One region of the Streptacidiphilus sp. EB129 genome, then DNA from elsewhere that is predicted to be linked to it. Evidence: riboswitches for the same ligand, from Rfam matches in the RefSeq annotation. Region 1 holds a riboswitch; each other region holds the start of a gene.
The links. A riboswitch is a leader RNA that binds a small molecule or an ion and turns the genes downstream of it on or off. The one in region 1 is predicted to bind cyclic di-AMP.
Positions count from the first base shown of each region.

Region 1 (7,676 bases):
TGGCCCTGGTCGGCCGGCTGATGATGGCACTCACGCTGGCCGCCTTCGTCTGGCTGCTGGTCTGGCGGGTGCGGTCGCGGCGCTGGACAGCGGCGACCCCGTTCGACGCGGCGCTGGCGGCGCTGCTGCTCTTCACCGTGTCCAGCCGGGTGATCAGCCCGCAGTACCTGGTGTGGCTGCTCGGCGTGGCCGCCGTGTGTCTGACCTCACGCGAGACGGTGCAGCGCGGCACCGCCTGGCTGCTGGCCGTCGCCAGCGCGCTCACCTTCGTCGAGTTCCCGCTGTGCTTCGGCGATCTGGCGTCGTTCCACCCCCTCGGGGTGACCGTCCTGTGCGTCCGCAACCTGGTGCTGGCCGCCGCCACCGTGCTGGCCTGCCGCCGCCTCTGGCAGTCCACGGTGAGCGCCCCCGCCACCCCGGCCCCGTAGCACGCCCGGCCCGGACCGTAGCGGTCGGCTAGGACGTGGGTTTCAGGGCCGCGAGGAGGTCGGCGCGCCACTGGGCGGTGAAGGCCGTGAGGCCGACGCCCAGGGTGCCGCGCAACGCGGTGTCCGTGGCGGCGTCCTGGCCGGAGCGGCCGCCCGCGGCGGCGACCGCGCGGTAGAGCGCGACCAGCGCGGGCTGCCCGTGGCGCTGGACCACGCAGCGGCAGGCGAACCAGGCCTGCTGGTACGCCTGCGGCAGCCCCGGGGCCGAGCCGTCGAACGCGGAGTCCGCCGGCAGCTGGGCCGGCACCCGCCCGGCGGCGAGGTCCGCGGCGAGTTCGGGGGCGATCTGGGCGGGCGTCCGCCCGGTGCCCAGGTAGCCGGTCCAGTTGGCGGCGCCCTCGGAGAGCCAGCGGGGCGTCCACTGCTCGGTGATCGCCCGGGTGGCCACATGGGTGGTCTCGTGGGTGGTGACGACCCGTCGGCCGAGGGCGTTCAGGCCGTCCCAGACCTGCGGGTTGACCGTGATCCGCTCGGTGCGCCCGGCCTCGGCCGCGCCCAGCTCGCCGGTGGTGACGGCGGCGATGGCGCTGAAGCCGAGCGGGTCCGCGCCGAGCAGCGCGCCGAACTGGTCCAGGCCCAGCGGCACCTGGAGGACGGTGCGCTGCCCCCAGCCGTCGCCCCAGACCGCGCTGACGGCGGGCACCGCCCGGTCCGCCTCGTCGGCGAGCGGCTGCAGCCCTGCTGCCCCGCGCAGGCCCAGCACCAGGCAGTGCCGACCCTGCACGACGTTGACCGGGCCCAGGTCCCACAGCTCGGCGACACCCGGGCTCTGGCTCTGACCCGGGCTCTCGCCCGGCCCGCCGCTCAGCAGCCAGTCGGAGCCGATCCGGGTGAAGCCGAGGTACTGGTCGGCGGTCACCGGGGTGGCGTCGAAACCGGTGAGCCGGTACGCCAGTTGGACCCGTACCGCGCGGCGGTCCGCACCGTCGACCTGGGTCGGCGGCAGCGCGAAGGCGTCCAGGGCCCGCAGTCGGTAGTCCCAACCGGACAGCGGCACCTGGGCCAGGTTCCGCAGCAGCGTGCCCTGCTGGTCGATCAGGGCCTGCGAACCGGGGACGACGGTGGCGGTGAGCGCGTTCAGGTCGCGGCCGCGCACGCCGGCGGCGCGGCGGTCCAGCGTCCGCTGGATGCCGCGGCGGGCCGAGGCGTCGTCGTCGACCGCGTCCGCGACCTCGTCGGCGCGCCGGTCGTCCCGCCAGGTGACCCCGGCGGCGCCGAGGCCGGCCAGCAGCGCCGCTCCGGCGCCCGCGCCCAGCAGCGCCCGCCTGCCTGTCCTCACCCGTGCCGTCCTCATCGCCGCTGCCCGTCCCGGTCGCCGCGGCCGTTCCGGCCTCCAGTGTCAGGCGGGACGCACCACGGCCGCCACCGGCATGTCGTCGACCCGCTCGTAGCGGACCCTGGCGCCGGGGTAGGGGGCGTGGATCACCATCCCGTTCCCCGCGTACATCCCGACGTGGTGCATGTCGCCGTAGTAGATCACAAGATCCCCTGGGCGGGCCCGGGAGAGCGGGATCCGCTGTCCGGCGTAGGCCTGCCCCTGCGAGGTCCGCGGCAGCGAGACCCCGGCGTGGTGCCAGGACCAGTACATCAGGCCGGAGCAGTCGAACGCCCCCGGCCCGGTCGCCCCGTAGACGTAGGGCTTGCCCAGTTCGCCGCGGGCCGCCGCGAGCGCCGCCGCCGCGCGGTCCGAGGCGGGGCCCTGGTCCGGCGGCAGGGCCTCCCCCGCCGCCTGCGCGGCCGCCCCGGCCGCGTCGCTCTCGGCCTGCTGGATCGTGGCGCGCTGCTGGTCGTTGAGGCTGCCGAGCAGCGCCTGCGCCGCGCCCAGGCGGCGCTGGGCCTCGGCCTTGCTGCCGGCGATGGTCTGCTGCAGCAGCTCCAGGGCCGACAGCTGGGTCAGCGCCTCCGCCCGGTCCTGGGTCAGCCGGCGCTGGATGCCGCGCAGGTCCTGCAGGCTCAGCGCGGCCGAGGCGTCCGCCTGGTCGGCGTGGGTGGCCCGCTCCAGGTAGTCCTGCGGGTCGGCGTTGAACATCAGCTGCATCAGCGGGTCCATGCCGCCGCCCTGCCGGTACTCGGCGCTGGCGAGCGAGCCCACGGTCGCGGCCAGGGTGTTCACCTGCTGCTGCTCCTCGGCGATGTGCTGCTGCAGCAGCACCGCCCGGCGCAGCAGCGCCCGCTCCTGCTCCCGGGCCCCGTCGTACCGCTGACCGGCGACCTCCGCCTGCGCGTAGAGCGCGTCGACCTGCTGCTGCACGTCACCGGTGGTCTGCATGCCTGGAGACGCCGTACCTGGAGATACCGGCCCCTGGGCGGCCGGGCCCCGGGCTGCCAGGGCGCTCCCTCCGGTGCTCAGGACCGCGGCGGTGGCTGCGGCGACGGTCGCGGCGGTCCGGGAGAACAGCACCACGGCGGAGTGCTGGCCCAGAGGTCGGGCACGTCGGTGGGACGCCACGTGGGCGGGCTCCGTTCGTCCGGTGCGGGGCCGTGCCGCGACGCCGGATGCGTCACCGAGCCCAGCGGTCCCCCGGTGCCGCCCGGAAGGACGGTCGACGATGCGGAGGACCGAGCGCAGACGTTAGCGAGTCGGACACAACGACACCAAACACCTCGACTGGCGAATATTCATGCCAATCCCCAACGAACTGACGAAACGCCACGTCATCCTGGGTGATGCCGGGGCGGGCCCCGGCATCGATTCCCTCGATCGGGGTCACCGTCACACGGCGTCGAAGAGCGCGCTGACCGATTCCCCGTTGTGGATCCTGCGGACCGCCTCGGCCATCGCCGGGGCGATCGACAGGACGCTGAGCTTGTCGGTGCGCTCCCCGGCCGGGATCGGCACGGTGTTGGTGCAGACGATCTCCAGTACGTCCTCCTGGTCCGAGAGCCGCTTGAGCGCACCGGCCGTGAACAGTCCGTGGGTGCACGCGACGCGGATCGAACGGGCGCCCAACTCCCGCAGCCGGTCCAGGAGTTCGAGAACCGTGCTGCCCTTGGCGATCTCGTCGTCCAGCACGATGACGTCGCGCCCGGCCACCTCGCCGATCACCGAGCTGATGGTGACCCGGTCGTCCGCGAAGCGCTGCTTGGCCCCGGCCGCCACCTGGACGCCGAGCAGCCGGGCGAAGGCCGCCGCCTCCTTGGCGTTGCCCAGGTCGGGCGAGACCACGGTGGTCCGGGACAGGTCGTAGCGGCGGAAGTGCTCGGCCAGCTCGCGCAGGGCGTGCAGATGGTCCACCGGCACCGAGAAGAAGCCGTGCACCTGCGGCGAATGCAGGGTCATCGCCAGCACCCGGCCGGCCCCCGAGGCCACCAGCAGGTCGGCGACCAGGCGGCCGCCGATGGAGATCCGCGGCGCGTCCTTCTTGTCCGAGCGGGCGTAGGCGTAGTGCGGCATCACCACGGTGATCCGGCCGGCCGAGGCACCGCGCGCGGCGTCGCACATCAGCAGCAGCTCGACCAGGTTCTCCTGCACCGGGGTGACCAGCGGCTGGATCAGGAAGACGTCGCGCTCGCGGCAGTTCGCCTGCAGCTGGACCTCAAGGCAGTCATTGGCGAACCGGTTGACCCGTACCGGGTTCAGCGGTACGTCCAGATGGGCGCAGACCTCCGCGGCCAGTTCGGGGTGGGCACTGCCGCTGAACACCGCTATGTCACGCATCGACGCTCTCCTCGCTCAGGGGCCCGGCGCACGCGCGACCCGGCGCACGCGCCATCGAGGCCTGCCGCCCGGACCGACCGGACGACAGGCCTCAGGAACTGCGAGAACTCTAGCGAGGGCCTACAGGTGCCGCATCGCGTAGATGGAGCCGATGTAGCTGATGGGCTCGTACTTCACCACGGTGCCGGTGTGCGGGGCGTGCAGCACCATGCCGTGGCCCGCGTACATCCCGACGTGCTCGCCACCGTTGAAGAAGACCAGGTCGCCGATCTGGAGGTCGGCGGTGGAGTTCACCGCCGTGCCCTGGGTGACCTGGTCGTAGGTGGTGCGGCCGAGGGTGATGCCGGCCTTGGCGTAGGACCACATCATCAGGCCCGAGCAGTCGAAGGTGGTCGGGCCGGTGTCGCCGTAGACGTAGACGTCGCCGAGCCTGCTCTGCGCGGCGGCGAAGGCGGTCGCCTCCGCAGAGTCGCCGGCCGACCCGCTCGGGCTGTAGCCGTTCGCGCTGGAGCCGGAGCTGCCGCTGCCCGAGCTGTGCGAGCTCGTGGGCGTGGCCTGCTGCTGCGCGGCAGCCAGCGCGGCCTGCTGCTGGGCGGTCAGCGAGGCCATCCTGGCCTGCGCGGCGGCCAGCTTCTGCTGCACCGAGGCCTTGGAGGCGGCGAGCTGCTTGCTGGTCTGGTCCAGGGCCGCGAGCTTGGTCTGGGCCTCGGCCTTCTCCCGGTCCAGCGTGGCCTGCTGCGTCTTCAGGTCACTGAGCTGCGTGGTCTGGCTGCTGGCGATCTGGTCGGCCGCCGAGGCCTGGTTCAGGTAGTTCGTCGGGTTCGACGACAGCATCAGCGCGACCGTGGGGTCCATCGCACCGTCGCGGTACTGCGCGCTGGCGATGGCGCCGAGGCCGGCCTCCTGCGCGTTGACCGCGGCCTGCTGCCGGGCCACCTGGTCCTGCAGGGTGCTGACCTGGGCCTGCTCCTTCTGCTGGGCTTCCTGGTTGGCGTCGTACTGCTGGATCGCCGCGTCGGAGGCCTGGTTGTCCTGGTTGATCTCCGCCTGGAGCTGCGCGGTGGTCTGTGTGGGCGCCGCCGAGGCCGACTGGGCCGCGGTCGCGGAGAGTGCGACGGTGGTGGCGGCGGCAGCGGTGAGTACGGTTATCCGCGCGCGACTGGGGGACTTGGGACGACGATGGGACGCCACGAAGGCGAGCTCCTTCTTCCTACGGCCGCCTACCGGGTGAGCTGACGGGTTCGGGCTGGAAGACGTGCCCTACGGCGCTTCACCGGCGAGAAGCCGGCCTGGCGTCGATTCACCCCGAGGAACATGGTTCCCCGGCTCCGAACTGACGGCGTTTCCCCTGTAGGCGTCCGGTGGATCCGGACGTCGTGCCGTGCGGTCGGACTCGGCGGAAACCTCCGCTGCCACTCAGGCTGAGTGATCGACTTCGCGGTGGTTCGATCAGTGACACTAGTGACCCAACCGTGATCCGTTCAAATCCCTGTAAGTAAAAACTCTCTTAGGTAACGATAGTGTTCCGAAACCCCAACCGAACGTAGTTGCCACATGACCGAACTGCGACGACATGACCGTCAAAACGGTCAGAACGACCCGGGAGTTGGGGTTGCGGTGACGTGAGTCACATTCTGGGGTGTCGACACGTCAGAACCGGCGGATGGCGACCACGCCGCCGAAGTAGCTCATCGGCTGGATCGAGACCGTGTAGCCGTACTCGGGGGCGTTCAGCAGCATCCCGTTGCCCGCGTAGAGGCCCACGTGGTTGCCGCCCTCCATCACGATGATGTCGCCCACCTTGGCGTCCGCCATCGAGGCCACCGGCGAGCCCACGGTCTCGTCGGAGAAGGAGTAGTGCGGCAGGGTGATCCCGGCGTGGGCGTAGGACCACATCACCAGGCCGGAGCAGTCGAAGACGTTCGGGCCCGAGCCGCCCATCGAGTACGGGGCGATGCCGACCTTGCTCATCGCCGCCAGCATCGCGGTGCGGGCCGCCGAGGAGATCCCGGACAGGTCGATCTGGCCGACCGTCATGTGGCTGTCGTTGTGCGCCGCCGAGCCGTACCCGCCACCGCCGCCACCGGCCGCGTTCACCTGCTGCTGCTGGGCCGGGGTGAGGCCGTCGAGGATGCTCTGGGCGTGCTGCAGCTTCGCCTCGGCGGCGGCCTTCGACTGCTGCATCTGCTTCAGCAGCGCCTGCTGGGCACCGAGCGCCTGCGCCGCCTCGGCCTTCTCCTTGGCCAGCGTCTGCTGCTGCGCCTGCAGCGAGGACAGCATGGCGACCTGGTCGTCGTTGAGCTGGTTCTCGGCGGTCGCCTTGTCGAGGAAGCCGGTGGGGTCCGAGGAGAGCATCAGCGCCACCGTCGGGTCCACCGTGCCGTCCCGGTACTCGGCGCTGGCGACCGTGCCGAGCTGCGCGGTCTCGGCGTTCACCTGGGCCTGCTGCCGGGCTATCTCGTCCTGAAGGACGTTCACCTTCTGCTGCAGCGCCTGCTCCTGGACCTGCGCCCCGTCGTACTGCTCCGTCGCCGCGCTCGCCGCCTGGCGGTCGGCCTCCACCTGGGACTTGGCCTGGTCCAGGGTCAGCTTGGGATCGGCGTGCGCGGAGGCCTGCGCGGTGAGCGCGACCGCCGTGGCGGCGGCTGCCGTCAGGATGGACACCCGCGCCCTGCTGGGCTGCTTGAGGCGACGATGCGAAGCCACTACAGGCTCTCCCCTTCGGACCGGGTAAACCCCCGCTTCACCCGGACGGGTGGTGAGGCAGGACAGAGGTTCGAGAGCAGAGACTAGTGAGAGACAAGTGGCCGTGTCGCCCTTCCCGTGACATGAGGAGGGGATTGACCGAAATGTCCAAGGTAATAATGTGCCGTCAGGTACGGACGAGACGCCTGAGCAGCATCGCGGACGGCACCGGACGCGCCCCCGCCTTGCGTACCCCGTCGGCGACCTCGCGGTCCGTGGAGACCACGACCACCGGCCGCCCCTCCGGCTCGGCCCGGACCAGCCGGCGGATCAGCTCGTCCGCGGTCTCCCCGGAACGGCTGAACAGCACCCGCACCCCGCGCGGCGGCGCCATCGGCACCGGCGCGTCCAGGTCCTTGCCGTCGAACACGCAGGTGACCTCGGCCCTGCTGTGCGCGGCCAGCATGGAGAGGCCGTTCAGCAGCCGGGCCCGCTGCTTCTCCAGCGGCAGGGTGGGATAGCCGCTCTTGGTGACGTTGTAGCCGTCCACCACCAGATGGGTCTGCGGCAGCGCCAGCAACTGGTCCAGCAGCGCCGGGTCGTCGGCGTCCAGCGCCCGGCGGGCGACGTCGTGCGGCGACGCCGTGGCCGGGGCCACCGCCTCCACCGAATCGGCCGGACGGCCGGACAGCGGCGGCAGGCCCAGCTCGCGCTGCAGCCCCTGGGCACCCTGCAGCACCACGTCCAGCAGCAGCCGCAGCCGGATGTCCTCGGCGCTGCGCCCCTCGCGGGAGGCCCGCTTCGCCGCCTCCAGCGCGGACTCCGCCTCGGCCACCCGGTGCTTG
Region 1 is NZ_JBGCCS010000021.1:85,293-92,968, reverse strand. It holds gene ABH925_RS24360 (glycosyltransferase 87 family protein) at 1-428, shown strand, start outside; gene ABH925_RS24355 (hypothetical protein) at 457-1,767, opposite strand; gene ABH925_RS24350 (NlpC/P60 family protein) at 1,828-2,757, opposite strand; gene ABH925_RS24345 (ribose-phosphate diphosphokinase) at 3,202-4,146, opposite strand; gene ABH925_RS24340 (NlpC/P60 family protein) at 4,267-5,337, opposite strand; cyclic di-AMP (ydaO/yuaA leader) riboswitch at 5,348-5,498, opposite strand; gene ABH925_RS24335 (NlpC/P60 family protein) at 5,797-6,852, opposite strand; gene ABH925_RS24330 (NYN domain-containing protein) at 7,019-7,676, opposite strand, start outside.

Region 2 (7,676 bases), on a different contig from region 1:
CGTACCGCCGCACGAGCGCAGTGCCGACCGAGCCAGAACGACACGGTCGCCCCCAGCGTGGTGCCGACGACGGCGAGCACCATCCCCTCGCCGAAGCCGAAGACCGCACCGGCGGCCAGCGCCAGCAGCGGCTTGGGCACGAAGGCCACCGACCCGAGCGCCACCAGCAGGACGAACACCACGGCCGCCACCAGCGGCGGAACCCCTGCCGGGACCGGGTGCGCGAGCAGCTGCGGCAGGTTGCCCACTGCCGCAGCGACGGCAGCGCACCCGAGCAGCAGCGCGAGCCCGGCCAGGCGCAGCACCGTGGCCCGCGTGGGGGACGCGGCCGGCAGCAGGGGCATTCGAATCACCCGCCGATGCTAACCGCTGGCCCTCCCGGCCCCCTCCCCTGCCCGCCGGCCGACCCCGGCTCAGCCGTGATGTCCACCACCGCCGTCGGCGCCGCCGGTAGCGAGGCCGCTGCCGTCCGGGGCGCCACGGTCGAGGTCGTCCAGCACGGCGGGCAGGCCCACGTCGAGCATCTTCGTGCGGACCCGGCCCAGCAGCTTGGCCAGGACGAACCCGCCGACGCCGGTGAAGCCGACATGCTCGTAGGTGAAGCGGGTGCCGTCGGCATGCGGTTCCAGCCGGTAGGCGACCTCGGTCACCTCACCGCCCCCGCCGTCGACCCAGGAGTAGCGCAGCAGCGACCCCTCGTCGACCTCCAGCACCTCGCAGTCGACGACGCCGCTCCAGCCGGGCTTCGGCTTCGCGATGTACCGGAACCTGGTGCCGACGACGGTCGCGAAGCCCTCCGGCCGCCCACCCGCGCCGGTAGCGGTCCACCTCGGGACCAGCGCCGGGTCGGTGAGGGCGCGCCAGACCGTCGCCGGGGGGTGCGGGTAGTCGCGCACGATGCGGATGGTGCTCATGGTGGACTCCTCCGGTCGATGATTACAGCTGCTTGAATTTTACTGTAGCAGTAATTATCGGGCGGCAGGACTATGCTGCACCCATGAGCATCCGAACGGTGGACTGGACGGGATGGCGCGGCCCCCAGGGCGAGGAGCCCGAGGCCGAGGGGCTGCGGGAGCGGAAGAAGCGCCTGATGCGCCAGCAGCTGTCCGACACCGCGACCGAGATGTTCATGGAGCGGGGCTTCGACGCCGTCCGCGTCTCGGAGATCGCCGAGGCCTGCGGGGTCTCCGAGAAGACGGTCTTCAACTACTTCCCCACCAAGGAAGCACTCATCCTGGACCGCTGGGACTCCACCGCGGACGCGCTCCGCCGGTACCTGGCCGATCCCGCACTCTCCCCGGTCGAGGCGGCGCTGCAGATCCTCGACGACGAGCTGGGCGGCATGACCTCCTGGCTCGCCGCACAGGACGACCCGGCCCGGGCGACCGCCATGATCATGCGCTTCGGCCACCTGGTCCGATCCACTCCCTCCCTGCGGGCTCACCAGCACGACCGGACCGAACAGCTCGTCTCGGTGGCCGCACAGGCCCTGGCCCAGCGGGCCGGGACGAGCCCGGAGGACCCGGAGCCCCAGATAGCGGCAACCGCCCTACTGGGCCTGTGGCGTGTCCAGTTCCAGGCGCTGCGAAAGCACCTGGACGGCACCCGTCCCCCGGCCCGGATCCACGACGCCGTGAGCACCGAGGTCCGCCGCGCCGCCGGCCTGCTCACCACCGGCCTGAGCTCCCTCGCGTCCCCGGCGGGTGATCCAGCCGACTGAGCGCCAGCGGCGCATCCATGGTCCGCGCCCAGGAACGATCAAGGCCCAGGCCTCCCGCTTCCCGCCGGTTGACCTGGGCCTTTGTCGTGCGTGCCGATCGCTCGGCGGTGTGTGCCCCATGCAGGATTCGAACCCCTGCGCCAAGCGGTCGCCCAGTCGATCCGTGCAGGCCCCGCGCAGCTCCAGCCCTGTCGCCGTGACCGCTCTGCGCAATGCCCTGCGGCGCTAAGCTGTGAGCATGTCCATCGAGGTACCTGAGGAACTGGAATCCCGGCTGCGTGAACTCGCTGCGGCGCGTGGGCTGAGCATCGACGCCTTCGTGACGACCGAGTTGGAACGACTGGTCGCCTCCACGCCCGTACGGACACTGCGGGGCAAGGGCGTACTCCACGCGGGTCCCGACGCACCCCGCGCACGGGATCTGAAGCAGCACCTCATCGACGAGGCGGGCCGCGCGTGAGCGCACTGATCGTCGACTGCGGGCCAATTTTCGCCTACCTGTCCGCCGATGATCCAGACCATCTGTCATGCAGTCAAGCCGAACAGCTTCCCGCACTTCGAGCTGCTTTAACACAATGCCGTCTTGATCTGGCACGGATCTGGCACGGCACCTCCGTCGCCATGATCAGCGCCGGGAACGATCAAGGCCCAGGCTTCCGGTTTGCCGCCGGTTGACCTGGGCCTTTGTCGTGCGCGCCGATCGCTCGGCGGTGTGTGCCCCATGCAGGATTCGAACCTGCGACACCGGCTTTAGGAGAGCCGTGCTCTATCCCCTGAGCTAATGAGGCGGGGGGTGCAGCGGGATGTCCGTCTGACCGAAGACAGCCTAGCGGATCGTGCCGCCGGGCATGGCTGGAGATCGCGGGCGAGGCCCTGACCTGGATGGAACGGGGGCCTGGACCAGGCCCGCCCGGTCCCCCGCCGCCCTGGGGACGGGGCCCGGCCCCTCGCGCGCGGGGGGCCGGGCCGGGCGGACACTGTGCTGACGGTGCCGTGTCGGCGGGGCTCAGCGCCTCGCAGCCACGTGCTGACGTTGCTGCGATCCGCGCCATACGCTCGGCGTCACGTCAACGGGGCGGTCGGGCGTCAGCTGGGCGGCGGGCAGTGGTTCCAGAGGCCGGCCAGGGGGCCGGGGATCTGCGGGGAGCAGCCGCCGCGCGACGGGAAGCCGTCGCTTCCGCTGACCGTCCAGCCGCCGGCGCTGTAGGTGAAGTACTTCCGGGTGCTGCCGTCGTCCTGGAGACCCACCAGTTCCTGCTCCCCCGCCCCGGCGGCGGGTGCGAAGCGGGTCGCGGCGTACTGGGTCGTCCCGCAGGAGCCGTAGTAGAACGAGCCCGCAGCGGGTTGGATGTGCTTCATGACCGGGTTCTGCACCTGGTACGCGGCGGTGACGGCGGCCTTCACGGCGGCGGTGGCCGGCAGGTTGCGGCAGTCGGGGCCCGCTCCGGCCGAGGAGCTGGAGCTGCTCGAAGGGCCGGATGCGTCCGAGGGGTTGGGGCCGGTCGGGGTGCCCGGAGCGGCGCCGGAGCCGGAGGACGAGGAGGTGGCCGACGCCACCGGCGTGGGTGCCCCCGCAGCGCTCTTGCCACCGCTGCTGGTGCAGCCGCCGACGAGCAGGGTCGCGGCGGCGGCGAGAACGGCAGCGGCCGAGCCCCGTCCGGAAAGGTGCATCTGGTCCCCCTGAAATCTGCCGGTGTGCCGTCTGCCCCGATAGACGCCGGCTGCGGCCTCGCAGGTTGCACCGCGCGACGGGCCGGATGTCGCGATTGCCGCACCGGGAGAAGCCGACGGCCCCTGCCGCTCGTGGTGAGCGACAGGGGCCGTCGGACGGTGCGTCAGGCAGCGTCCTCGGAGGGCGCGTTCAGACAGAAAGACGACTAGGCGGCGTGGGTGCCCTTGGCCCGCTTGCGCAGGACGAAGACCGCAGCACCACCGGCGACGACGAGGGCCGCGGCAATGCCGGCGATCGTCGAGGTGCCGCTACCGCCACCGGTCTCGGCGAGACCGGTGCTCGGGGACGGGGACGGAGTGGCGGAGGAGCTCGGCGCCTTGCTCGGGCCGGGGCCCGTGCCCGGGGTGGTGGGCTTGCACTTCAGCGCGCCCTTGAACTCCTGGCTGAAGCCGTTGGGGCCGGTCACCGTGATGTCGTAGGTGGCGCCCTCGGTGACCTTCACCAGCACCGTGGTGCTGGCACCCGGCTGCACGGTGACGGACTGGCCGCCGACCGTCGTGGTCCAGGGCTGGTCACCGGCGTTGGTCAGGGTGACGTCGACGCCACCCTTGGTGCAGTCTTCCTTGGCGACAGCCGCGGGGATGACGCCCTTGGGGGCCCAGTCCGCCTCGGCCGCGGCCGTGACCTCGACCGGGGCCGTGCCGGCCAGGATCATGGTCTGGCTGGAGCCGTCGACCGCCTTGAAGGCGCGGCCGACCGGCAGGTCGGTCGTGGTGGTGGCGGTGACGGTCGCCTTGCCCGCCGCGGCACCGGCAGGCACCTTGACGTACAGCTTCTCGCCGTTGACGGCCTTGCTGGCGGCAGCGCCGTTCTGGTCCACCAGGGACACCCCGGCGGGAGCGGTCAGCGACAGGTCGACCGAGTTCGCGCTGGTGGTGACGGTGACCGGGCCGATCTTCTCGCCGCTCTTGCCGGCCACGCTGGCCGGGGCGAGCTGCAGCGAGGGCTTGGGCTCGGTGACGGGGACCGCGTTGGTCTCCAGCCAGCTGGTGAGCTGCGCGGCGGTCGCGTCCTCGGGGGTCGCGTCGGCGTTGTCGGAGAAGTGCCAGATCGCGGCCTGGGTGGCGGCGGCGGCCTGGTCCTCGCTCAGACCCTCCACGTTGAGCTGCTTGGCCAGCGCGTCCGCCGAGACGACCGGGTAGGAGTGCTGCAGGATCCACTGGATCTTGCCGCGGTTCGGGTTGTCGGAGAGGGTGGACTGGTCCCAGCCGGTCTCGGTGTACTTCACCCCGGCCTCGGTGCCGTGGTGCAGGTCGATGCAGTACACGGCCATGGTCTGGCCGCCCTGCGTCAGCGCGACCGTACCGGCGTCGAGCGCACCCTCGCCCTTGACGTCGACCGCACCGGAGTGCAGGAAGTCGCCCAGCACGGCGGTGCTCTTCTGGCTCTGGTCGGCCGAGGCCGAGCCTGCCAGTGCGACGGTCCCGGTCGTTGCGACGGCCGTCAGCAGAGCTGCGGCGCAGAGCTGCGCAGTGCGCCGCCCCCGTATGTTGAACATAGGTACCCCTTGCAGCGGCGGCTTCTTGGCATGGGGAGTGCCGCACCGGTCGCATGAACTGATGGTCAGTGAAAAACGCCCCCTGTGACTGTGGGGGATCCTAGTGACCACTGCGGCTGGAGTTCGCGCGGGGTCGGAAAATATGTGTCTTTGTCCGAACGACGCCTACCCCCGCCGGTGCACGACCGGAGGGGGTAGGCGTTCGACAGGCGGATGAGTGCCCGGTGACCGACCGCTGAGCAGGAGGTTGAGCAGGGGTCAGCCGATGCGGCCCGCGAAGTCCGGAGCCCAGTTGGCGATGGTCTCGTACTTCACGCCGGAGCTGGGGTTGGCCGCCTCGACGTACTGGCCGCCGCCGATGTAGATCGCGACGTGGTAGACGCCGGCATCGGTGCCGTCGTTGGACCAGAACAGCAGGTCACCGGGCTGCAGCGCATCCAGGGAGACATGCGTGCTGGCGGCGGCCTGGTCGGCGGCGACGCGCGGGATGGAGATCCCGGCCTGGGCCAGCGACGCCTGGGCCAGCCCGGAGCAGTCCCAGCCGGCCGAGCTGGTGCCGCCGTACACGTACGCGTCGCCGACCTGCGACTTGGCGAAGGCAACGGCTGCGGCGATACCGCTGGAGGTGCTGCCGCCGGGCGCCTGGACGGCGGTCTGCGTCGTGGCGGCGGTCGCCTGGGTCGCGGCCGCGTAGGCGGAGGAGGCGGCACCGGCGGCGTCCGACGAGGAGGAGAAGGACGAGGAGGAGGACGACGGCGAGGAGGACGTGGTCGCCGCCGAACTCGCCTCGCCCTCCGAGTCGCTGGAGGCGCCGGAGCCGCTGCTGCCGGTGGCGGCGAGAGCCCCGCCGAGGGCCAGCTTCTGACCCGGGTAGATCACGTCCGCGCCATGGGTCAGCGTGCCGCGGTTGAGCTGGTACAGCCGCTCCCAGCCACCGCTGACATGCCGCTTCGCGGCGATGCTGGACAGCCAGTCACCACTCACCACGGTGTACGTGGCGGAGGTGGCCGTGGCGGTACGGGCAGCCCGGTGCGCGGCGCTGTGGGCGGCGGCCGGGCGGGTGGCCGCCGGGGCGGAATCGGTGGACGTGGTGGCAGCGGCGGGGGCCTTCACCGGAGCGGCGGAGGCGCTGGCGGCGGTGACCAGCGGGAGCCCCAGGCCGACGCCGGCCAGGCTCATTCCGGCGAACAGGCGGTTGGCGACGGTGCGGCGGGTAGCACTGGGCAGGGCGTGCTTGGGCATGGAGCTGCGTTCCTCTCCCACGCCTACGAGGTGAGCTGTCGGATTCGGGCCGGAGTTGCCCGGCCGTGCGGTGCACGGCTTCACCCCTAGCCGCGATCCCGGAGATCGCGGCGACTTACCTGGGTCCCCCGCTCCTGCCATGGCGCGGTGCGTCGGTGTCTGAACCTCTCCGGCGGCAGGATTCGGCGTTCCGGAGTTGTTAGTTCCACTTAAGTGCGGACGGGGAGCACGCTAGGCAGATGCCCTGGAAATCCGCAAACGACTGTGGCATTGCTCACAGCGGCAGTGCATGATTCGCGGCGTCAGATGGCCTGAAAGCATGGGGTAGTTCGATCCCTCATGTCCTATTCATCCCCATGTGTCGCCATGATGGGAGCGATCCCGGCGCGCCGGACGCCGAGACCCACGTCACCGTCCGCGCCGCCGACCGCGCTGGCCGGAAAGCACCGCGCCCCGGTGCACCGGCGACGATTGACGTCGCGTGTGCACCGGGGCGCGGGAGAGCTCCGAAGCCCTCGTCCGGTCAGCCTTCTGCCGGTCAGCCCAGGCGGGTGAGCCTGGCCGGGTAGCCGGGCTGGACCAGGGCCTTCTGCAGCGTCACCGGAACCTGCTGCGCGCCCGCGCCGCTGCCCACGGTCAGCGTGCCGACAGTGGTACCCGCCGCCGCCGTGTGCGGCAGGCTGCCGCTCTGCGGGGTCAGCGTCAGGGTCACGGACTGGCCGCCCCAGCCGACCACGGTCACGTCCTTGGACGCCACCACCGGGGTCTTCCCGCCCAGACCGTCGTCGACGTAGCCGACGACGTCGCCCGCCTTGGCCACGGTGTGCGCCTGCAGCGCCGCCTCGGCACTGGCCACGACCTTCGCGCTGTTGGTCAGCACGGTCGGCAGGTAACCGCCGGTGGCCGCGGAGGCGGGCTGGCTCAGCACCACGCCGATGATGGTCTGCGTGCTGCCGCCGACCTTCTGCTCCGCCGCCCACATCAGGCAGCCGAGCGCGGCGCTGCTGGAGCCGGTCTTGATCCCGACGACGCCGTTCTTGCCCAGCAGATTGTTGTTGTTGTACGTGAGCACGTCGCCCGGCGGGGTAAACGAGGGAGTAGCCACGATTTCCCGGAACACCGGGTCCTGCATCACCGACTGGGCCAGCTTGAGCTGGTCGTTGGCGGTGCTCAGGGTGGTGCTCTGCAGACCGCTCGGGTCGGTGTAGGTGGTCTTGGACATGCCCAGCGCGGCCGCCTCGGTCTGCATCCGGGTGACGAACGCGGCGTCGGTCCCGGCGTCCCAGCGGCCGAGCAGCCGCGCGATGTTGTTCGCCGAGGGGATCAGCAGCATCTGCAGCGCCTGGTACTCGGTGATCTGTTCGCCCTCGGTCACCTTGGCGACCGACTCGCCGGCCGCCTTGCCCGAGGTGTACTCGTCGGCCGCCTGCTTGTCGACGGTGAGCGTCGGGCCCGGGTCGCCGGACTTCAGCGGGTGGTCCCTG
Region 2 is NZ_JBGCCS010000053.1:9,030-16,705, forward strand. It holds gene ABH925_RS34600 (TVP38/TMEM64 family protein) at 1-344, opposite strand, end outside; gene ABH925_RS34605 (SRPBCC domain-containing protein) at 414-914, opposite strand; gene ABH925_RS34610 (TetR family transcriptional regulator) at 998-1,720, shown strand; gene ABH925_RS34615 (hypothetical protein) at 1,959-2,180, shown strand; gene ABH925_RS34620 (hypothetical protein) at 2,177-2,395, shown strand; tRNA gene ABH925_RS34625 (tRNA-Arg) at 2,436-2,508, opposite strand; gene ABH925_RS34630 (hypothetical protein) at 2,807-3,391, opposite strand; gene ABH925_RS34635 (Cys-Gln thioester bond-forming surface protein) at 3,598-4,950, opposite strand; gene ABH925_RS34640 (NlpC/P60 family protein) at 5,209-6,192, opposite strand; cyclic di-AMP (ydaO/yuaA leader) riboswitch at 6,200-6,390, opposite strand; gene ABH925_RS34645 (D-alanyl-D-alanine carboxypeptidase family protein) at 6,731-7,676, opposite strand, start outside.
Region 2: linked by a shared signal. The riboswitch ahead of ABH925_RS34640 (NlpC/P60 family protein) and the one ahead of ABH925_RS24340 (NlpC/P60 family protein) in region 1 are both predicted to bind cyclic di-AMP.

Region 3 (7,676 bases), on a different contig from region 1:
AGATCGTGGACGTGCACCGGCCCGGGAGCCTGACCCTGCTGTTCACCATCGAGGCCGTGATGTTCCTGGTGCTCGCCGCGGTCACCGGCACCGTACGGCTGCCGCGGTCCGCCTCGGTCGCGGTGCCGGCGCCGGTCGCCGTGCCGGCCGCCGGGGGCCGGGCCGCCGCCGCTCCGCGTGCGGACTTCCGGTCGCTGCTCAGGGACAAGGCGATGGTCCGGATCTGCGTGCTCGCCGCGCTGATCTTCTTCACCTGCTACGGCCAGTTCGAGTCGGGCGTCGCCGCCTACGCCACCGACGTGGTCGGCACCGCGCCGTCCGTGCTGGGCCTGGCACTGGGCGTGAACACCCTGACCATCGTGCTGCTGCAGATGATCGTGGTCCGGATGACCGCCAGCCGGCGTCGCAGCACCGCCATCGCCGCGACCGGCGTGGTCTGGCTGGCCGCCTGGGCGGCGGCCGCCGTGGCCGGGCTGGTCCGGGCGGACGCGGCGGTCGCGACCGTGGCCATGCTGAGCGTCTACGTGCTGTTCGGCGTGGGCGAGGCGCTGCTCGCGCCCACCCTCGGGCCGATCATCGCCGACCTGGCCCCGGCCCATCTGCTCGGCACCTACAACGCCGCCTACTCGCTGGTGAAGCAGGTCGCGGTGGCGATGGGTCCGGCGGCCGGCGTCCTGCTGGTCGGGGCCGGCCTGTCCGGGGCGTACGTACTGGCGCTGGGCGGCTGCACGGTGCTGATCGTGGTGCTGGCGCTGCGGCTGCGACGGCAGCTGACGCCGGCTCAGGACAACGCGGTCCAGCCGGCCCGGCTGGTGGCGGGCCCGCCCGCCCTCGAGCGGATCGACCGGGCCGAGGTGCTCGCGGCATAGCCGCGAACGACGGCCGCGGGGCTCATCCCCGCGGCCGTCGGTGAACGCTGGGGATCGTGGCGATGAACAAGCGCAGTGCGGTGGTGGAGGGTCTACAGCGTTGTAGTACTTTCAGACCGACCTGTCCCACCTCCCATGCCGAAGGCAGCAGATGTCGGTTCTCACCTATCCGGAAGCGATCGGCGTCGGCCTGCTGCAGGGCGTCACGGAGCTGTTCCCGGTCTCCAGTCTCGGCCACAGCATCCTGGTGCCCGCGCTGCTCGGCGGCTCCTGGAAGCGCGACCTCAACGTCTCCGCCGCGGACTCCCCGTATCTGAACGTGCTGATCGGGCTGCACCTGGCGACCGCGCTGGCGCTGGTCGTCTACTTCTGGCGGGACTGGGTCCGGGTCATATCCGGCTTCGTCAGTTCGGTCCGCGAGCGGCGGATCGAGACGGTGGACCAGAAGCTGGCCTGGCTGCTGATCGTGGCGACGATCCCGGTCGGCATCGCCGGGCTCGCGCTGGACAAGGTGTTCCGGGAGTCGCTCGGCAAGCCGATCCCCGCCGCCATCTTCCTGACCCTCAACGGCCTGGTGCTGTACGTCGCCGAGCGGCTGCGCCGTGGCGGTTCCGGCCGACGGCGGGCCGGCGAGGCGGTCGCGCCCGGGGACGAGGAACTGCACCCCGACGAGCTGTCGGACCGGCGGATCACCAAGCTGAGCTGGACCCACGCCCTGATCATCGGCGGTGCGCAGATCCTGGCCCTGCTGCCGGGCATCAGCCGGTCCGGCGTCACCATCAGCACCGGCATCTTCAAGGGCCTGCGCCACGAGGACTCGGCCCGCTTCGCCTTCCTGCTGGCCACCCCCGTGATCGGGGCGGCGGCGCTGCTCAAGGTGCCGTCGCTGATGGGCCACGCGGGGGACGGCATCCGGGGGCAGGTGCTGGCCGGGGCGGTCGCCGCCTTCGTGGCCGGTTACATCGCGGTGCGCTTCCTGACCAAGTACTTCGAGACGCGCACCCTGACGCCGTTCGCCATCTACTGCACCGTGGCCGGTCTGGGCAGTCTCGCGTACCTGACCCTGTCCTGACGCTCCGCCCTCACTCCTTCGAGTGATCGGCCCGCTCCCCCGGCCTCGCCGCCGGGGGAGCGGGCCTTTTCTCTGCTCAAATGATCTTCAGGATCGGGCGGGCGGCCGGATCAGCCGGCAGGAGGTCGGGCGGCATGAAGGCGCAGAGGCGGCTGCTGTGTGTCGTGGCCGCGCTGGCCGCCGTGCTGGCGCTGGGTGGCTGCGTCACCGTGGTGGGCACGGGCAGGGGGCTCCCGTCCGCCGGGCGTCCCCGCACGGGGTCGGACGCCGAGGCCTCGGGCCGGCCGCTCGGACTGGCCCGGCCCTTCCCGCCGCTGCCGTCGGTGAAGCCCGCCTCGGTCCCCGACGGCTACGACCCGAACCAGGACGCCCCGGCGGCCGTGACCGCCGCGCTCGCCGCGGCCCGCGCCGACGGGCGCCCGGTCCTGCTGGACTTCGGCGCCGGCTGGTGCGAGGACTGCACCGCCCTGTCCGCGCTGGTGGCCAGCCCCGGCATCCAGCTGATCCTGTCCCGCAACTACCACCTGGTCACCGTGGATGTGGGGCAGTACGACCACAACACCGAACTGGCGGCCCGTTATGTCCGGCTCGCCAGCAGCGGCATCCCGGCGCTGGCCCTGCTCGGACCGGACGGGACGGTGCGCCACACCACCGACGACGGGTCGTTCGCCCAGGCACGGTCGATGTCCGAGGACCAGTTCGCCAACATGCTGGTGGACTGGCTCTACCCGCCGTACGGCAACACGGAATGATCGGGTTCATCCGGTATGCCGGTATTCCCGGTCGAGTCGTAAGCCACTCGATCGAATGAGTTCGCGGGCTCTGACGGGACTTCCCCCGGTGCCTTCTGATCAGATGTCAGGCACGACAGGCGTACGCCCGCTCCGGGCCGCAGGCACCAGCACCATGCCATGACAGGACGGAGGGCTCCCGCCATGCGTTCATCCCCCGTGCGCCGGTCTCCCGCGCACGCGTCTCCCCAGCAGCCGTCCGCCCAGCAGCTGTCCGCCGGGCAGTCGTCCGCCGAGCAGCTGTCCGCCGGGCAGTCGTCCGCCGGGCATCCCGCTGTGGTGGACGGGGTGCTGGCCCGCCTCGGCGGGGCGCTGCAGCGGCAACTGCTGTGGATCATGGTGGGGATGTACGTCCTCGCCGCCGTACTGCCGGAACCGGGCGAGGCCCTGCGCCGGGTGTCACTCGGGCATGTCGGCGCGGTTGGCTTCCCGTTGCCGGCCGGGCTGCTGGCGCTGATCGTGTTCACCGCCGGACTCACCGCCCGGGCCGAGCAACTGCCACGGCTGCTGCGCCGCCCCGGTCCGCTGCTGCTGGGCATCCTCACCAACGCACTGCTGCCGACCCTGCTGCTGGCGGCGGCCTCGGTGGCGGCCGCCGGGTGGCACAACCAGAAGGAGGCGCAGAGCCTGCTGGTGGGCCTGGCCCTGATCGGGGCGATGCCGGTGGCCGCCGGTGCCACCGTCTTCGCGCAGGGCAGCGACGGGAACGCCACCCTCACCCTCGGGCTGGTGGTCGGCTCGACCCTGCTGAGCCCGCTGACCATCCCGCTCGGGCTGCATCTCGGCGGCTTTCTCACGGCCGGTGACTACGCCACCGACCTGCACGCGATCGCCCGTACCGCGAGCAGCGTGTTCGCCGTCCTGGCGGTGGTGCTGCCCTGCGCCTCGGGGCTGCTGGCCGGGCAGGTCGCGGCCCGCGTGGGCCGCGGGCTGACACCGGCGCTGCCGGTGATCCGGCTGCTGAACCTCGGGGTGGTGGTCAGCCTGAGCTATACCAACGCCTGTGGCGCGCTCGGCCAGGTGCTCGCCCGTCCCGACCCGGACTTCCTGGTCCTGGTCACCGTCGCGGCGGGGCTGATGTGCGGCTGCTCCTTTCTCACCGGCTGGGTGATCGCGAACCGGCTGCGGATTCCCCGGTCCGACGCGATCGCGGTCACCTACGCCTCGGGAATGAACAACAGCAGTGCCAGCGCGGTCGTCGCGGCGACGCGGATACCGGATCATCCCCTGGTGCTGCTGCCGATTCTGGCGTACAGCCTGCTGCAGAAGGTGCTCGCCGGATCGGTCGGCCGCCTGGTCGGTGCGGCGGACTCCCCTGGGCGGTCCCGGCGGCGCTAGCGTGAGGCCATGGGCATCGAAGCCGGGCTGGGAAGGCTGGACGAGATCGTGGTGGACTGCGCCGACCCCGCGGGTCTGGTGCGGTTCTGGGCACTGCTGGTCGGTGGCTCCCCGGTGGACCGGACGCCGCAGTGGTCCTACGTCGACCCGCCCGGCGGTCAGCCCCGACTGGCCTTCCAGGCGGTGCCGGAGGGCAAGGAGACGAAGAAGAACCGGCTGCACCTGGACGTCGAGGTGGGCGACATCGACGCGGTCCGTGACGAACTGCTGCGGCGCGGAGCGCAGGTGGTGGGTGAGGTGCAGACCGACGACCAGGGAGCATTCCAGGTGATGCACGACCCGGAGGGCAACGAGTTCTGCCTGGTGCGATGACAGAGTGTCAGTGATTGTTTCTCGTTCATGATTCAGTACACATCAAAAATGTACCTCCTCGATCCACAACTGCAGGCCCTCGATCCACAACTGCACCCCCTGGATCACTTGGATTCAAGCGGCACTAGGATTACCTTTCTATAACGCAGCGCGAAGTTCTGCCGTTAGTCGGACGGCGTCGTGCTCAGTCGCCTAATCCAGTTGGAGCCGGGGAACCACGTACGTCGGGGTGAATCAGCCGCACCTGGCTGTAGGGGACCTTCCTCTCCGAACCCGTCAGCTAACCCGGTCGGCGAAAGGGAAGGAAAGGAGCACGCCGACGGTGGCGTCGTACCAGCCCACCACCTGGGCCCCCGAACAGTCCGACATCGACGAGCCGGAAACGCCTCGGTCGATGCCACGGGCGGCAGCGCCGCAGCCCGCGGTGCCGCAGCAGCGGTCGTCGGGCATCGCCCCCTCCGCCGTGCTCGGCTTCGCGGCGATGGCGGCGGTCGGCGCGACCGGACTCGCCGCCCCGGCAAGCGCGTTCGCGGCGGAGCCGGGCAGCGCCGCCAAGGGCACGCTCATCGCGCATCAGGACCGGTCCCACCAGGACCACGGCCAGACCGTCGGCTTCGGCTCGAACACGGCGGCCAACACGGATCCGGGCACTGCGCTGGCGGAGCGGATACGGAACCAGGCAGCACAGCAGAAGACCACCGCCGAGGACACGGCCCGCCGACAGGCCGCCCAGGCGGCGGCGGAGAAGCAGGCCAGACTGCAGCAGCTCGCCGCCGAGGCGGAGCAGCAGGCGGCGCAGGCCGCCGCCGGGTCGGCCGCGCAGGCAGCCGCCCAGCGCTCCCCGGGAGAGCAGACTGCCGCGGCCGTCGAGGCCGCGCTCCGGGCGCACCGCCCGCAGGCGGTGGCACAGCTGGGCACCCTGGTCGCTCCGGTGCCCGGGGCGACCACCGGCGCGGGCTTCGGACAGTCGGACTCGTTCTGGGCCCACCTGCACACCGGGCTGGACCTCACCGCCCCCACCGGCGCTCCGGTGCTCGCCATCGGCGCGGGCACCGTCACCTCGGCGGGCTGGGCCGGCGCCTACGGGTACCGCGTGGTGGAGACCATGCCGGACGGCACCGAGCTCTGGTACTGCCACCTGTCGGCGATCGGTGTCGGCTCGGGCGAGGTGACGGCCGGTCAGCCCATCGGCCGCGTCGGCGCCACCGGCAACGCCGCCGGGCCGCACCTGCACCTAGAGGTCCGCCCGGCCGGCGGCGAGCCCGTCGACCCGGCCGGCTGGCTCGCCGACCACGGCCTCGCCCTCTGATCGGGCCCCATAGGCCCTGAAGCGGGGCTCACAGAGAGCAGGCCCGCGCAGACCAGGCCCGCACAGACCCCGACGGCCCCGGTGACATCCCCCCGACACCGGGGCCGTCGGCTTGCGCTGCGGCGGGGGCGCCGCCTGCTGTCAGGCGCGGCGGTCCACGGCGGCCCAGGAGGCCAGGGCGACACCCGCCGAGACGGTGGCCACCGACGGCCATGCGCCCAGTTTCTTCGCCAGCGGATGGGAGCCCGCGAACGCCGCGACGTAGAGGCCGGTGAGCGCCACCGCCGTGCCGGTCCCGGCGGAGCGCTTCCACTGCGTGGCCGCCACCGCGCCGGCCGCGGCCAGGGCGACCCCGCCCAACTCGCGCTTTCTGGTCGCCCGTGCGATCGCGAATCCGCCGACCAGACCGCTCGCCGCGACGAGCGATGAGGGAATCCGTGCCATGTCGTCCAACCTCCAGCAGTAGTCCGGTCTCGACCCTAACCCGGGACCGGGGCGGTCAGTTGGTGCGAGTGTTGTGGAGGTGCAGGCCTATGTAGCCGATGTAGACGCGGCCGGTACCGGAGCAGTCGTCGTGGTAGTGCAGCCGGGGAGCGGTGCCCCCGCCGCCTATGCGCAGGTGGGCGCCCATGAACACCTTGCCCGAAGGGCTGACGGTCGCCGGTACCGGCAGTTCCCGCTCGCCCTTCCACTTGCCGTTGGTGCGGACCGTCCGCGACTCGTCGCGGATCACCTTGCGCGGGGGGAAGACATGGCAGTCCGGGGGAGTGTTCTCGCACCAGCGGCGGAAGTCGCCGCCGGACTCCCCGCGCACCGCCGCCTCGGCGTAGTCCTGCAGGGCCAGCAGCGCGTCCCAGGCCATCCGGACCCAGGTGGGGTGGTCGGTCTGGTCGTCGAGCTCCTTGGTCAGGCGCGGGTCGCCGGTGAAGGCGAGCAGCGGGAACTCGTGCATCCGGTCGAGCAACTCGGCGAAGGAGACCGGGTCCTGCCGGTTGCCGTCCGGCACCACCGGCAGTGAGGTGAGCAGTTCCGGGCCGCCCGCGTCGGCGAGCCGGCCGCGCAGCGACCGGACCTCGGTGCGCGCCTCGCGCAGTTCGCTGTACTGCTCGTCGTACTCGGCGGCCAGCTGCGACTCGCGCTCCTCGGCCGCGCGGAGCCAGCGACGGACCTCCTGCAGCTCCTCGGCCCGGGCCCGCTCCTCGTGCGCCTCCTCCTCGCTGTGGTCCACCAGCAGCGAACCGGGCTGGACCCCGTCGATTTCGGCGGTACCGTCCGTGACCACGCGGGAGCGCAGCGGGGGAAGCCCCGCCAGCGCGTCGGGCAGGGGGGTCTGCACCGCGAGCCGGCGCGGCAGCCAGGCCAGCAGGCCGGACGCCCGGCGCAGGTCGGCGTCGAGGGTGTGCCGGGCCATCACCCGGTGCCGCTGGGCCTCGGGGGCCCAGGCGGGGTCGAGGCCGGGAAGGTAGGTGCGCACCGCGCCGCCGTACACCCGGTGGTGCTCCAGGGTGCGGTTGAAGTCGCGTTCGGCCGAGGGCGACAGGGCGTAGAGCACGGCCAGCCCGGCGCAGCCGCGCAGCAGCGGGTCGACGGTCTCGGCGAGCCAGTCCTCGAAGTCGACCCGGGGCGGTGTACTCGCCACCACGATGGGCATCCGCCGGTCCGGGTCGCACAGCTCGTCCAGCACCTCGTCGACGTCCCCGCGTTCGATCACGGTGGGCATCACGTGCAGCCGGGCCGCGCCCTCGTGCTCGCCCTCGGCCGGGGCCAGCGCGTCCAGCAGGCCCCGGGCCAGGGCCGGTACCGGCGCCTTGGTCGCGGAGCTGCCGCGGACCGGCAGCTGCTCGGCGTCCAGGCGTACCCAGGTGCGTCCGGCCTGCGGGGTGCTGATCGTCAGTGAGGTCTGCCAGATTCCCTGCGGAGTGAAT
Region 3 is NZ_JBGCCS010000056.1:6,958-14,633, forward strand. It holds gene ABH925_RS35060 (MFS transporter) at 1-869, shown strand, start outside; gene ABH925_RS35065 (undecaprenyl-diphosphate phosphatase) at 1,021-1,941, shown strand; gene ABH925_RS35070 (thioredoxin family protein) at 2,076-2,693, shown strand; gene ABH925_RS35075 (bile acid:sodium symporter family protein) at 2,877-4,070, shown strand; gene ABH925_RS35080 (VOC family protein) at 4,080-4,442, shown strand; cyclic di-AMP (ydaO/yuaA leader) riboswitch at 4,622-4,752, shown strand; gene ABH925_RS35085 (M23 family metallopeptidase) at 4,765-5,751, shown strand; gene ABH925_RS35090 (hypothetical protein) at 5,893-6,195, opposite strand; gene ABH925_RS35095 (hypothetical protein) at 6,251-7,676, opposite strand, start outside.
Region 3: linked by a shared signal. The riboswitch ahead of ABH925_RS35085 (M23 family metallopeptidase) and the one ahead of ABH925_RS24340 (NlpC/P60 family protein) in region 1 are both predicted to bind cyclic di-AMP.

Region 4 (7,676 bases), on a different contig from region 1:
GCCGGCCTCCTTGATGGCCTCGATGATGAGGTCCAGCGCGGCGCGGTTGGACTCCAGGTTCGGCGCGAAGCCGCCCTCGTCGCCCAGGCCGGTGGACAGGCCGCGCTGCTTCAGCACCGACTTGAGCTGGTGGTAGACCTCGACACCCCAGCGCACGGCCTCGGAGAAGGACTCGGCGCCGATCGGAGCGATCATGAACTCCTGGATGTCGACGTTGGAGTCCGCGTGCGAACCGCCGTTGAGGATGTTCATCATCGGGACCGGCAGCAGGTGCGCGTTCGGGCCGCCCAGGTAGCGGAACAGCGGCAGGTCGCTGGCCTCGGAGGCCGCGTGGGCCACCGCGAGGGAGACGCCGAGGATGGCGTTGGCGCCGAGCGAGGACTTGTCCGGAGTGGCGTCCAGGTCCAGCATCGCCTGGTCGATCAGGCGCTGCTCGGTGGCGTCGTAGCCGACCAGCTCCGGGCCGATCTGCTCGATGACCGCGAGCACGGCCTTCTCCACGCCCTTGCCGCCGTAACGGTTCTTGTCACCGTCGCGCATTTCCAGGGCCTCGAAGGCGCCGGTCGAGGCGCCGGACGGAACGGCGGCACGGCCGGTGCTGCCGTCGTCGAGGCCGACCTCGACCTCGACCGTGGGGTTGCCTCGCGAGTCGAGGATCTCCCGGGCTACGACGACGTCGATGGACGGCACAGGCATCTCCTTGGGGCTGCTCCTACTGGTTTACCCCCTGAGCCTATCCGCAGGAGGGCTCGCAGCGACGCGGCGCTCGCGGGAGTCCCACGATGCGGCGCCCCTACTCACCAGTAGTTCACCCAGGGGTGCGCTGGCGGGCAGGGACGCCCTCGTCCCGTCGGAGTCGACCCGTCAGCCGACCTGGAGCTGCTGGCCCGGGTAGATGAGGTTCGGGTTGCCGCCCACCGTCGACCTGTTGTCCTGGTAGAGCGTCTGCCAGCCACCGCCCAGGTGCGCGGACGCGGCGATCCCGGACAGGGTGTCACCGGGCTTGACGGTGTAGCCGCCGTGGCCGACCGCGTGCTGCCCGGGCACCGATGCCTGCGGCGCGGACTGCGCGGCGGGCTGCGTGGTGGACTGTGCAGTGGTGGACTGCGGCGCGGACTGCTCGGTGGCGGTCGGCTTGCGGTGCTTGCCGGTGCCGGTGTGGGTCGTGGTGCCGTGGGTCGGGGAGCTCTTGGTCGGCGTGCTCTTGGTCGTGGTGCTCCGCGCCGGGGTACCGGTGTCGACGGAGGCCGGGGCGCCGCCACGGGTCAGGCCGGCCTGCGGGCCGCACACCGGCCAGGCGCCGGGGCCCTGCGAGGCCAGCACCTTCTCGGCGACGGCGATCTGCTGGGCCTTGCTGGCCCGGTTCGCGGTGGACGCGTACGAACCGCCGCCGTAGGCGGACCAGGTCGAGGCGGAGAACTGCAGTCCGCCGTAGTAGCCGTTGCCGGTGTTGATCGACCAGTCGCCGCTGCTCTCGCAGTTGGCGACCTTGTCCCAGGTGGACACCGAGGCCGCGGAGGCGGAGGTGGCACCGATGAGCGGCAGGGCTATCCCGGCGGTGGCCAGGCCACCGGTGGCGACCAGGCGCCGGGTCTGGCTGGTGCGCGGCTTGCGATGGCGGCCGGTGCTGTTCACGGGCATGGCGAAGGGCATGGCAGGTGTCCTCTCCGACGCCTGCGAGGTGAGCTGTCGGGTTCGGGCCGTGAGGTAGCCCGGGCGCATGACACGCCTTCACCCCCAGCCGCAGCCCCGTGGACTGCGGCGACTTACCTGGGTCCCCCGCTCCTGCCCAATGAAGAAGTCTTGGTACCGGCGCACGGCTGGACAGGACTCGGCGTCCCGTACGACGGCCGCCCACGTGTGCGGGCGTTCTGGGCAGGCTAGACAGACCGGACTGATAATCACAAGCCCATCAGTTCGCCTCACCCGTCCCGGAACTGGCGCGGCGGCTACTCCGGCAGCGCCTCGGGCGGCTGCTTCGCGGGCTGCTCCGGGCGGTAGCCGACCGGGAGTTGGCGCAGCCCACGCATGATCAGGCCGCCGCGCCAGCGCAGTTCCCCGGGCGCGACGGTGAGGTGCAGATCGGGGAGGCGGGTGAGCAGCGCGGCGAGAGCGTACTGGGCCTCAAGTCGGGCCAGCGGGGCGCCGATGCAGTAGTGGATGCCGTGACCGAAGCCGAGGTGCGGGTTGTCCCGGCGTTCGAGGTCCAGCAGGTCGGGCTGGTCGAAGCGGGCCGGATCGCGGTCCGCGCCGGCCAGCACCACCAGCACCGGATCGCCGACCGCGATGTCCTGGCCGCCCAGGGTGATCGGGCTGGTGGCGAAGCGCCAGGTGGCGAGCTCCACCGGGCCGTCGTAGCGCAGCAGTTCCTCGACCGCGGTGGCCAGCAGCGCGGTCTCGCCGGCGGCGAGCGAGGCCTGCAGCTCGGCCCGCTGCCGGGGATGGTTCAGCAGGTGGTAGAGGCCGTTGCCGATGAGGTTGACAGTGGTCTCGAAGCCGGCGAAGAGCAGGATGAAGGCCATCGCCGCGGCCTCGTTCTCGGTCAGGTGCTCGCCGTGGTCGCTGGCCCGGATCAGGTCGGAGATCAGGTCGTCACCGGCCTGTCCCGAGGCGATGTCGGCGCGCTTGCGGTGGATCAGTTCGGCGAGGTAGGCCCGGATCCGCTTCACCGCGCGGGCCACGCCGCCGCGCGGGCTGCCGCCGCCGGCGCCCGGCTTCTCGTGCCGGACCATCATCCCGGCCCAGTCCCGGAAGTCGTCCTGGTCCTCGGCGGGGACGCCGAGCAGGTCGCAGATGGCGTAGATGGGCAGCGGGAAGGCGAACTCGTGGATCAGGTCGGCCTCACCCCGCTCCGCGAAGCCGTCGATCAGCCGGTCGGTGAGCTCCCGGACCCGGGGTTCGAACAGGGCGACGCGGCGCGGAGTGAAGGCCTTGGAGACCAGCCGCCGCAGCCGGGTGTGGTCCGGCGGGTCGATATTCAGCAGATGGGTCATCAGGTCCGCGTTGCGCTCGCCGGGGATGCCGACCCGGCCGCTGCGGTGGCCCTGGCCGCTGTGGTGGGCCGGGCTCTTGCTCAGCCGGGCGTCCGCCAGCGCCTGCCGGGCGTCGTCGTAGCGGGTGACCAGCCAGGCCTCGACCCCGCTGGGCAGCGTGGTCCGGTGCACCGGATCATGGCTCCGCAGCCAGGCGTACGCGGGGTAGGGGTCGGCCGCGAACTCCCAGGTGAAGAGTTCCGGGCCGGTCTCGGCGACAGCGCTCGGGACAGCACTCGGGACACTGCCCGGGAGAGTGGTCGGGGCGGCTGTCGGAACGGTGGGCGGCTTGTGCACTCCTTGACGGTAGCCGGAGGTTGACCCGCGTCACGGACGGGCACTGTTGCGGTGGCGGGCGGGATGCTTACGATCACCGGCAGTGAACGGGCCGTGCGGGGGCCCGGCGAGAGGAGTCAGGACATGCAGATACGCGGATCCGTCGTGGTCGTGACCGGTGCGGCCGGTGGCATCGGGGCGGCTTTGGCGCGCCGTTTCGCCGCCGAGGGCGCGCGCGGGCTGCTGCTCGCGGACCTGGACGCGGCCCGGGTGGAGGACCTCGCGCTCGAACTGGACCGTGAGGGTTGTCACACCGTCGGCGTCGGCAGCGACGTGACCCGGGAGAGCGACGTCCGCGCCCTGGTGGAGACCGCCGAGAAGCACCTCGGTCCGGTGGACCTGTTCTGCAGCAACGCCGGCATCGGCTCCGGCGCCGGCATCGAGGCCTCGAACGAGGTCTGGCAGGCCTGCTGGGACGTCAACGTGATGGCGCACGTGTACGCGGCGCGGGCGGTGCTGCCGGGCATGCTGAAGCGCGGCCGGGGCTACCTGCTGCAGACCGCGTCCGCCGCAGGGCTGCTGCAGATGCCCGGCGACGCCGCCTACACCGCGACCAAGCACGCCGCGGTGGCCTTCGCCGAGTCGCTGGCGGTGACCTACGGCGACCGCGGCATCAAGGTCAGCGCGCTGTGCCCGCAGGGCGTGCAGACGGCGATGACCGCCGATCCGGCGGTGAACGCGGTGCTGTCGGCGCTGGGGCCGATCCTGACCACCGAGGAGGTCGCCGACGCGGTGGTGGCGGGCCTGGCCGAGGAGCGGTTCCTGATCCTGCCGCACCCCCAGGTCGCCGCCTACGAGCAGGGCCGGGCCGCGGACCGGGACGGCTGGCTGGCCGGGGTCCGCGGCGCGGTCAGGGGCCTGGAGCTCACTGCTCCCCGGGACTGACGGCGAGGACGGCGGCCGCGACGGCCTGACGGCGGTCGCGGGGCTCCGCCGTGCCGTCCAGCATCTCCGGGGTGGGCAGGATCGCCGGGACCGGCACGGTCACCCCGTTGTCCGCGTAGCGCCGCAGCTGCTCGCGCACCTGCCCCGGGGCGCCGTGCAGCACCAGGGCGTCCACCACGTGGTCCGGGACCGAGGCGGCGGCACCCTTGCGGTCACCGGCGGCCCAGGCGTCCCACATCGGCTTCAGCACGTCCCCGCGGCCGAGCCAGCGGTGGAAGGCCGCGTAGGCGGGCACGGTGAGGTAGCCGGCGATCAGCCGCCGTCCCAGCGCCCGGGCGTGATCCGCGTCACCGGTCGGGCAGACGAAGATGCGCGCGGCCACGGTCTTTCCGGTGCCGCCGGCGGCGTTGAACTCCTCGACGACGGTGGTCACGTCGTCGGCGGAGAGCCAGTTGAGGATGGTGCCGTCGGCCTCCCGCGCGGCCAGTCCGAGCATCCCCGGGCGCAGCGCGGCCAGCAGCACCGGCGGGGTGGCCGCCGGGACCCGCTCCAGCCGGAACCGGCGTACCGCGAAGGTCTCGTACTGCTCGTCGACGGCCTGGCCGGTGAAGGCGGCCTTCAGGAACCGCAGGGTGTCGCGGCTGCGCTGGAAGGGCCGGTCGTGCGGGACCGCGTTCCAGTCGCTGACGATGACCGGGGACGAGGCGCCGATGCCGAGGGTGAACCGGCCGGGCGCGGCCTCGGCGAGCGCGGCGGCCTGCATCGCCAGCAGCGCCGGACCGCGGGTGTGCACCGGCACGATGGCGGTGCCGAGGTTCAGCTGCGGGGCCCAGACCGAGGCCAGCGCCAGCGGGGTGAAGGCGTCGGCGCCGGCCGTCTCCATCGACCACAGGTCGGTGAAGCCCAGGTCGGGAAGGGCCTCGACGAGGCGGCGCTGGTCGGCGAGCGGGATTCCGTCCAGCGGGAAGGTGAGGCCCCAGCGGGGTCCTTCGGACGGTGCGGTGAGGGACATGCCGCGATGCCACCAGGTTTCGGCCAAGTTGTCGAGGCCGTCTATCCCCCGTCCGGCCGGGGCTGCGACGATCCGCGAAGTCTCCGCGAAGTCCCGACACCCGTTCGTACCCGGAGGGTCAGATGTCCGTCAGAGGCACCCTCGCCGTGGTCGGCGCGATCGCGCTGACCACGGTCGCCGTTGTGCTCGCGCCCGCCCAGACCGCCCTCGCCGGGCAGGGCCCGGCCGCCGGACCACCCCCGGCCACCAGCACGCAGGGCGGCACGGCCCCGGCCGGCCCGGCGGCGGCACCGGCACCCCGGGTCGACGCGGTGTACCGCACGTCCGACGGCGTCAGCCACGGGACCAGCTACCTGGCCGCCCCCGGGGTGACCGCCGATCAGCTGTACCAACTGCTGGCCGCCCAGGGTGTCCAGGGGCTGACCGCGCCGGTGGCGGGCGCCGGGGCCCCGGGCTCCTGCGGCTACGGCAGCGCGAGCGACCTCGTCGGCGGCTGCCCGACGGTGGGCTGGGCCCGCAACGGCTACACCAACCCGCAGATCTACTACCACGACATGTCCGGCTCGTCCTGGCCCGAGGGCACCGTCATCTCCGAGTGGAACAACTCCGCCAACATCCACGTCGCCTGGGCGCCCGGCGGCTGCCCCGGCTACGGCGGCACCCACTGCGTCCCGGTCTGGGACGGCTACCAGGGGGCGAACGGCTACGAGGCCGTGGTCTCCTACGACTGGGACGGGGCCGACCACTTCATCGACGGCTCCGTCTCCATCGACTTCAACGACTCGTACAGCACCAACCACCGCGTGGTGGCCTGCGCCGAGACCGGCGTCACCGTCGGCATGGGCGGCAACAGCTCCGGCAGCAGCTGCCTCTACTACGGCTCGGCGACGGCGACCTGGCCCAACAGTGACGACTACAACGAGCTGCTGTACGAGATCTACCCGCGCTGACCCACGCAGGAGCGGGCCCACCTGCGCGAGCAGGCCCAGACGCTGGAAAGGCTCAGACGCAGGAGCGGGCGGCGGGCGCGGCCCTGAGCAGCACCGGCTGGGCCAGATAGCCCGGGGCGTCGAAGCGCGCGCTGCCCGGTCCGGTCACGGTGACGTAGCCGGGAAGTTCCGGCGGCCCCGACCTGACGCCGTGCCGGCCGTGCAGCCCGGCGGGCAGGTGCAGCGGCGCGACCAGGTCCCAGGTACGGCCCGCGAACACCAGGAACGGCGTCCCGCACTGCAGGTTCCAGTCGAAGGCGTAGGCCTGGCCCTGCCGCACCGCAGCCGGTGGGGCCGGTGGCCCGGCCGGATCCAGCTGACGCTTCGCCAGGGCGGCGGCCGCGGGCGTCGTCGCGGCGGCTCGGGGCGTCGTCGCGGCGGCCGACGGGCGGGTGCTCGCTGTGGCGGCGACCGCCGGAGCCGTGCGGGCGGAGGGCGTGGACAGCGGATGGGTCAGCAGCCCGGCCGCCAGGGTGCAGGCGGCGACGGCCGCGGCCAGCCCGAACACCCGGATCCGGCGCTGCCGCCGGCCCTCCGCCAGCACCGCGCCGATCGGCACCGACACCTGCTCCTGACGGTCCGCCAGCGCCCGCAGGCCGCTGCGCAACAGCTCCTGCTGGTGCAGCTGGTGCCCTTCGGACTGTCGCCCGTCGTGCTCGTATCCGCTCATCAGCCGCGCCTCCCAGCGCCGTACGACAGTTCGACCTGCCCGCGCATCCGCTCCAGGCCGCGACTGGTGCGCGACTTGACCGTCCCCTCCGAGCAGCCCAGCAGCTGGGCCACCTCCGCCACGCTCAGATCCTCGTAGAACCGCAGCACCAGTACCGTCCGCTGGGCGGCCGGCAGGGCCGCCAGGGCCCGCTCCAGGTCGACCAGGTCGCTCCAGCCCTGGGCCGGGTCGTCCGGGCGGAGCGGCTCACCCGGATCCTCGTGCGGGACCTCCCGGTGCCAGAACCGGCGGCGCCAGGTCGCGTGCACGTTGACCAGGGTCTTGCGCGCGTAGGCGGACGGGTTGTCCCAGGCGTTGGAGCGGCCCCAGGACAGGTAGATGCGCAGCAGCGCGGCCTGCGCCAGGTCCTGGGCGGTGTCCGGGTCGCCGGTGAGCAGCCTGGCGGTGCGCAGCATGGCCGGGTGCACATGGGCGGCGAAGCTGATGAATTCCGCCTCGCGATCGGACGGCGAGTCCCGCACGGCTGGCCCCTCCGGAAGATCGGTGTGGTCCTGTCCTCCCTATCGACCACCTGGGGTACCGGCCGGGTTCCATCGCGGATTGCCGAACGGTGGCGCGCCGTCAGCGCGCGCCCTCCGCGGCCCGGATCGCGTCACGGTAGCGGCGGGCCGCGGCCCTCAGCGCTGCCTCCGGGTCCACGCCCTGCTGCTGCGCCCGGACCGCCAGCGCCAGCAACTCGTCGCCCAGGCTGT
Region 4 is NZ_JBGCCS010000007.1:233,810-241,485, forward strand. It holds gene eno (phosphopyruvate hydratase) at 1-690, opposite strand, end outside; gene ABH925_RS11855 (transglycosylase family protein) at 865-1,653, opposite strand; cyclic di-AMP (ydaO/yuaA leader) riboswitch at 1,657-1,825, opposite strand; gene ABH925_RS11860 (cytochrome P450) at 1,950-3,329, opposite strand; gene ABH925_RS11865 (SDR family NAD(P)-dependent oxidoreductase) at 3,453-4,253, shown strand; gene ABH925_RS11870 (LLM class F420-dependent oxidoreductase) at 4,234-5,265, opposite strand; gene ABH925_RS11875 (hypothetical protein) at 5,388-6,215, shown strand; gene ABH925_RS11880 (hypothetical protein) at 6,268-6,924, opposite strand; gene ABH925_RS11885 (SigE family RNA polymerase sigma factor) at 6,924-7,445, opposite strand; gene ABH925_RS11890 (MazG family protein) at 7,546-7,676, opposite strand, start outside.
Region 4: linked by a shared signal. The riboswitch ahead of ABH925_RS11855 (transglycosylase family protein) and the one ahead of ABH925_RS24340 (NlpC/P60 family protein) in region 1 are both predicted to bind cyclic di-AMP.